Regions from separate parts of the Rhizobium sp. R693 genome, predicted to be linked through region 2. Evidence: riboswitches for the same ligand, from Rfam matches in the RefSeq annotation. Region 2 holds a riboswitch; the other holds the start of a gene.
What was found. Region 2 has a riboswitch for glycine ahead of ATY79_RS06025 (D-amino acid dehydrogenase). Riboswitches for the same ligand answer to the same signal wherever they lie in the genome.

Region 1: another riboswitch for glycine. It lies ahead of gcvT (glycine cleavage system aminomethyltransferase GcvT); the one in region 2 lies ahead of ATY79_RS06025 (D-amino acid dehydrogenase).

What each region holds. Positions count from the first base shown of each region.
Region 1 is NZ_LOKY01000034.1:7,014-10,440, forward strand. It holds gene ATY79_RS20760 (RluA family pseudouridine synthase) at 1-729, opposite strand, end outside; gene crcB (fluoride efflux transporter CrcB) at 820-1,197, opposite strand; gene ATY79_RS20770 (hypothetical protein) at 1,317-1,586, shown strand; glycine riboswitch at 1,698-1,785, shown strand; glycine riboswitch at 1,789-1,869, shown strand; gene gcvT (glycine cleavage system aminomethyltransferase GcvT) at 1,944-3,080, shown strand; gene gcvH (glycine cleavage system protein GcvH) at 3,105-3,427, shown strand, end outside.
Region 2 is NZ_LOKY01000004.1:154,939-158,365, forward strand. It holds gene ATY79_RS06020 (LLM class flavin-dependent oxidoreductase) at 1-599, opposite strand, end outside; gene ATY79_RS06025 (D-amino acid dehydrogenase) at 835-2,133, opposite strand; glycine riboswitch at 2,131-2,216, opposite strand; glycine riboswitch at 2,218-2,308, opposite strand; gene ATY79_RS06030 (D-2-hydroxyacid dehydrogenase) at 2,428-3,408, shown strand.

The sequences.
Region 1 (3,427 bases), on a different contig from region 2:
ATAGGGCTCCATTTCGAGCCAGGCGAGGCGCTGCGCCGCCGTCTCAATGACACGGTAGTACGAAACGGCGTGGTCGGCACCCTCCTCCCCGTGCTTGGCGATCCGCATGCGGTCGCCGTCCGGCGTTGCTTCCTTGACAAGCCAGGTGGAGATCTTGTCCTCGTGCTTGCGCGGGACGCCCTTAACCAGCGACCAGTAGGTCTTCTTGGTATCGCGCTCACGAAAGGCGGCTGTGAGTTTTTGTGCAGCGCCGCGGGTCCGTGCCACGACGAGCACACCCGATGTGTCTCGGTCCAGACGGTGCACCAGACGTGGCTTCTCGCCCTTCGGACTGGTCCAGGCTTCAAGCATCTTGTCGATGTGACGCGTCACGCCCGAGCCGCCCTGCACCGCAAGGCCCGCGGGCTTGTTGAGGATGATGACCTTGTCGTCTTCGTGCAGCACCATCCGCGACAACAGTTCGAAATCGCCGGAGTGCTTCAGATCGCGGCCAGCGATGGGTCCGGTCTTCGCTTTAGCGTCAACATCAAGCGGCGGTACGCGCACCATCTGTCCAGGCTGCACCCGGGTGTCACTCTTCACACGCCCGCCGTCAACGCGGACCTGCCCGGATCGGAGAAGCTTCTGAAGTGGGCCGAAACCGAGACCCGGGAAGTGCACCTTGAACCAGCGATCGAGCCGCATGCCCGCCTCATCCGGCTCCACCTTTATGTGTTCGATACCCGCCATACGTCATCTTTCGGAAAATGGTCTTCCGCGCGCCGCGCGGACTTTGCGGCTGGCTTTAGAGCATTTTCGCTGAAAACGGAAACCGTAATCTCACAAGATCGCGCGCATAAGTGCCAGTCCCCCGATCACACCGGCCATCGACAGGCCGACGCTCGCGACGATGTAGAGGGCGCCGGATAGCGCCGCGCCACGCTCAAAGAGCGTAATTGTATCGAGCGAGAATGAGGAGAAGGTCGTCAGACCGCCGAGGAAGCCGGTGATCAGCAGCAAGCGCAATTCCGGCGATGCGTCGAAGCGTCTGATGATCATTTCCGCGAATACGCCAATGACGAAGCAGCCGACAACATTGACGGTCAAGGTTCCCCACGGAAAGGCCGGGCCTGCGAGCCTGAGAGCCCAACGGCCGACGTAGTATCTAAGGACGGAACCGATCGCGCCGCCGACGGCGACAAGTATGGCCTGAATCATGAGTCGTCTCTGTTTTTCCGTGCCGGAAATTCCGATTATCTCCGGAGAAGATCAAGATGCATAAAATGCCAGCGGTTAATTTAGCCAGTTAAGAACGTGGGGCGCCTTAGTGTTGGCGTATGACAGTCTTGGTAGGCACCATAGCCGCGAGCACCGCAGCCGCGGCGTTTGAAACGCTCCGGATTCCGCAGCGCGTGTCTGCAAGCACGGCAGCCAAGGAAGCTCGCCGCGCTGCCGACCGCCAGACCAGGGCGGCCAGCGGCCAAGATGTCGAGGAACCGTCCAACATCATTCAATCGACCGAAGTGGCGTTGGATCTCATGACAATGGGGCAAAAGCAGCCGCAGGCTGGATTAAAACAGGCTTTGGAGCTCTACAGCGACAGCTGAGCATCGCCCGCCTCCCATCTCCGTAGCCGCCGATCCTTAAAAGCGCGACAAAAATTTGTTTGGCGGCGACATTCCCCCTTGCCAAGTATAGCCATGGCCAGATAATTGCCCTCGACCTTGTTGGGAGAAGCTGGTCATCTGCGATCAGTGCCGAAGGAGCAACCGCCCCGGAAACTCTCAGGCCAAAGGACCAGCAAGGGGCAGACGGAACTCTGGAGAGAAGCGTTCTCGAAACGCTCGCCGAAGGGATAACAATCTCAGGCGAAGGGACAGAGGGGGCTCGAAATGCAAGGCGCAACTGCGCCTGAAGATTTGAGCCCGCGCATGGAAATCCAGGCGCAAACCCCGGAGGCGTCGTTGGACGATACTGCTGCCCTCAAGAAAACTTCGCTTCACGCGCTGCATCTGTCGCTTGGCGCCCGCATGGTTCCCTTTGCAGGCTATGACATGCCCGTGCAATATCCGGCCGGTGTGATGAAGGAGCACATCCAGACCCGTACGTCTGCCGGTCTATTCGACGTGTCCCATATGGGCCAAGTCGTCATCAAGGCGAAGTCGGGCAAGTACGAAGACGCGGCCCTTGCGCTCGAAAGCCTCGTTCCGGTGGATATTCTCGGCCTCGCGGAAGGTCGCCAACGCTACGGTTTCTTCACCGACGAGAATGGCGGCATCCTTGATGACCTGATGATCACCCATCTCGACGATCACCTGTTCGTTGTCGTCAACGCCGCCTGCAAGGAGGCCGACCTTGCTCACCTTCAAAAGCATCTTGGTGATACCTGCGATATCACGCTGCTCGACCGCGCACTCATTGCGCTGCAGGGACCGCGCGCCGTTGAAGTGCTTGCCGAACTCTGGGCCGATGTCGCCGCGATGAAGTTCATGGACGTTCGCCATTGCCGACTGCACGACGTTTCCTGTCTTGTCTCGCGCTCCGGCTACAGCGGCGAGGACGGTTTCGAAATCTCGATTCCGGCGGACAAAGCCGAGGATGTCGCTAGGCGGTTGCTTGAGCATCCGGATGTCGAGCCGATTGGCCTTGGCGCGCGTGACAGCCTGCGCCTCGAAGCCGGCCTTTGCCTCTACGGCAACGACATCGACACCACCACGACTCCTGTGGAAGCAGCGCTCGAATGGGGCATGCAGAAGGCCCGCAAGAGCGGCGGCGCCCGTGCCGGCGGTTTCCCCGGCGCAGACCGCATCCTAACCGAACTTGAAAGGGGTGCAGCCCGCCGCCGCGTCGGCTTGAAGCCCGAAGGCAAGGCCCCGGTTCGCGGCCATTCCAAGCTTTTTGCGGATTCCGAGGGCAAGACCGAGATCGGCGAAGTGACTTCGGGCGGCTTCGGCCCATCCGTCGAACACCCCGTCGCAATGGGCTATGTCACGGTCGCCCAGGCAGCCGTTGGCACACAGATCTACGCTGAAGTGCGCGGTAAGTTCCTGCCCGTCACCGTCAGTACCCTCCCCTTTATTACGCCAACCTACAAACGCTGAAACATTTTTCCGGAGAGAACAATCATGCTGAAGTTTACCGAAGAACACGAGTGGCTGAAGATTGAAGGCGGCGTTGCGACGGTCGGGATTACCACCTACGCCGTTGAACAGCTCGGCGACCTCGTCTTCGTCGAATTGCCGGAAGTCGGAGCCACCTTCTCCAAGAATGGCAATGCCGCGACCGTCGAATCCGTGAAGGCCGCTTCCGACGTCTATTGTCCGCTGGACGGCGAAATCACCGAAGTGAACCCCGCTATCGTCGCCGATCCATCGTTGGTCAATTCCGATCCTCAGGGCGCCGGCTGGTTCTTCAAGCTGAAGCTTGCAAATGCCGCTGACGTCGATGG
Region 2 (3,427 bases):
CAGCCGTTTTCGCCAGCCTGGCGCGCGCTACTCGAAGACGGGCTCATGACGGAGATTGCGAGTTCCGGGAATGGCTGCTGATAAGGCTTCAGCATCGGGCCGAAGCCGAGGCTCGGGATCAGGGTCTTCTCGACGACCACATCCCAGTACTTGCCCTTGATGTTGTAGGGCGGGCTGCTGGACCAGATCTCATGCATGATGCGGATGGACTCGGTCGTCATCTCCGCACGGTTCTTTTCGCTGGTGCCGAACAGTTCCATGTCCGTGACGAGACCGCCCGGGCCGACGCCCATGATGAAGCGGCCTTCGGAAAGATGATCGAACTGTGCGATCTGACCAGCGAGGCGGGCAGGATGGTGCTGAGGAAGGTTGAGAACCCCCGTGGCGAACTTGATCTGCTTCGTGGCATGGATCAGCGAACCAAAAAACTGGAGCGGATCTGCGATCGGTTCGCACGAGCAGGTAATATGCTCGCCGACCCAGACTTCAGCGAAATTCAGACGATCGGCGAGAATGACGGCTTCGCGATCCTGTTTCAGCAGCTCCGTGAAATTGCGCCGCTGATCATGAAGCGGCATCATGAAAAGACCGAGGTCCATGAGAGTCTCCTCTGTTGTAGAGATCGGCCTGTCCGATCCTCATCAGGAGAATTGCAACTGGCGTGCCAGTTGGAAACTCTTTCAAAAACAGTAGCCTAGAGGCTTGTTGTGATGAATCTCAGTAGCGCTGTTTAGTCTCAACTGTGAGAATCTTCGAGTCCATCAATCTCAAGTGATTTGAGACTCGCGATTGAGACGAAAAAAAAGGCCGGACAAGATCTCCGGCCCAAGTTGATCAGGCAACTCTCCTCGGCTGCCCGTGGGAGTATTCGTCCACTAATCCGGAAAGGAGTTCGGCCGTGGCGGCCGACAACGTCCAGCCGAGATGCCCATGACCTGTGTTGTAGAACACGCCAGGCCTATTGCCTTTTCGAACCTGCGGCATCATGTTTGGCATCATCGGCCGTAGTCCCGCCCAGGGAACCACGCGAGAGGTCGATGCACTGGGGAATAGCATCCGCACCCAGTCGACTAACGGTTTCGTACGATCAGACCGAATATCGCGATTGATACCGTTGAATTCGGCAGTTCCAGCTACCCTGAAGCGATCGGGCCCCAGTCGGCTGGTGACAATCTTGGCGCGGTCATCGAGCAGGCTGACCCAGGGTGCACCGTTCTGGCTTTCGGCATCATCGAGGTGAACGGTGATCGAGTATCCCTTCACCGGATAGACGTTCATCCGGTCACCTAACATGGACGCGAATTTGCGACTACCTACGCCAGCGCAGACAACAATCGCGTCGGCGTTTAGCAAGCGAACGGCGGTATCGGCTTCGTCAGTAGGCCTCCACGTTACCGTCACCTGGTTGCCCGCGACTACGTTCTGGACGTCTGCGTCAAACAGGAATTTGGCACCTCGTCGAAGGCAGGCCTCGGCCAGACCGCGAGTGAACTTATGGATGTCGCCAGTCGAGTCCGACGGCGTGAAGAAACCACCGAAGAAATCGCCCACGAGGGCTGGTTCGATACTCTTGATCTCGGTGGGGGAAACCGCTCGTCGGTCGAGGCCGCCGGCCTGCAGAAGTTCGTTGACCTTCTGCGCTCCATCGAAGCTCTTGCGGTCGTAGTACACGTGGAGAATTCCGCGCTTTTCGAGATCGAAATCAATGCCTTCGCTCTCAGCCATAGCAAACATGTGCTTGCGTGCCTCTATGGCAAGCTTGGTGGTCGCGATGGTGTTGTCCTCGTAACCGGAAATGCTTCCGAGAAACTCGCCCATCCACGAGTATTTGTGCCAGCTTGGCGAGGGATTCATCAGAAGCGGAGCGTCCTTCTTGAGCATCCACTTCATGCCCTTCACAACGGTCGACCAACTGTTCCAGACCTCTGCGTTGCTCGCGGACAGTTGACCGCCATTCGCGAAGGATGTTTCCATCGCCGGATAACGATGTCGTTCGATGACGGTCACATCGTGACCGCGTTTCAAAAGGGCATACGCCGTCGTTACGCCGGTGATGCCGGCGCCCAAAACCACGATATGGGACATAATCTCTCCAACAGTAGGTGCGGGACCTTGCCAGTCCCTTGCCCCCAATCTGTCTCTGTACCTGAGAGCTTTTCCTTCTTGTTGAAGGTCCCCTTCGGTGGACGCGGCGAGCCGTGTCTCTCTCCAGATTGTCCAAACCCGGCAGTCTTTTTGCCTGAGAGTTTCCTGGGGGGTTGCTCCGTCGGCGCGACCCTCCTGGGGCCATCTCTCCTGCAAGGCTTACGAACGCCTTTAGGGTAGGCATAGAAGGTTCGAAACGGCAATCCCCTTCCAGAAATTTTCAATCAAGCAACTGGCACACAGCTTGCAGGTACCATTCGTGTCACTGTCATGAGGATGAAAATGCGGGATTTTCTGGTTTACATCGAGAACAAGCATAGCCCGGAGTCACCCTATTTCGTTTCGAAAGAGGCTGTCTCTCGCGCACTTGGCTCCAATGCCAGTCGATCTGAGATCGTCGCCCATTCCGAACAGAAACCGGATCTGAATGTACTGCGTTCGGCGTCCTATTTCGTTGGTTCTGGCTTCGATGTGCGACGCCTCCAGGAACATGGCCGGTCGCTGCGCTTCGTGCATTGCACCAGTGCTGGCGTCGAAAAATACATGCCGTTGGATTGGTTGCCGAACAGGGCATTCTTGACCAACAGCAGTGGAGTGCATGCCGAGAAGGGTGGGGCGTTCGGGGCGATGACCGTCATGATGCTCTGCGAGGGCGTTCCGCGGCATATTCGGAACCAACGCTTGCGTCGCTGGGACAACCAGCTTTCGACGAACATTTCCAGCAAGACGGTCGTCGTTCTCGGGTTTGGAGAGCTGGGCAGCGCGATTGCTTCAAGGCTCCGACATTTTGGCGTGCGGATTGTTGGCGTCACCCGGAGTGGCAGGTCTCATCCAAGCGCGAATGAGATGGTTGAGGTCGCCGACCTCCAATCGGTGCTCCCCATCGCAGACTGCCTGGTTGTCAGTTGTCCGTTAACGCCGCAGACGTTCGGATTGATCGGCATGGAGCAGATCGCGGCGATGAAGGCCGGGGCATCCCTGTTCAACATCGCGCGCGGTCCCGTTGTCGACAACGTTGCGCTCTGCGCGGCGCTTGAGGCAGGGCACCTGAGTGGCGCTGCGCTCGACGTATTTGATCCGGAGCCGCTGCCAGCCACAAGTCCTCTTTGGGATGTCCCAAACCTCATGATCTTCCCGCATATCTCGTGCGATGACGCGGACGGTTACGTCGACCGCTGCCTGTCCATCTTTGCAGAGAACGTCGAACACGACTTGGCCGGACGCCCGTTGCGAAACCGCGTGGACGGCGCGGCCGGATACTAACCGAAACCAGGAGAAGATA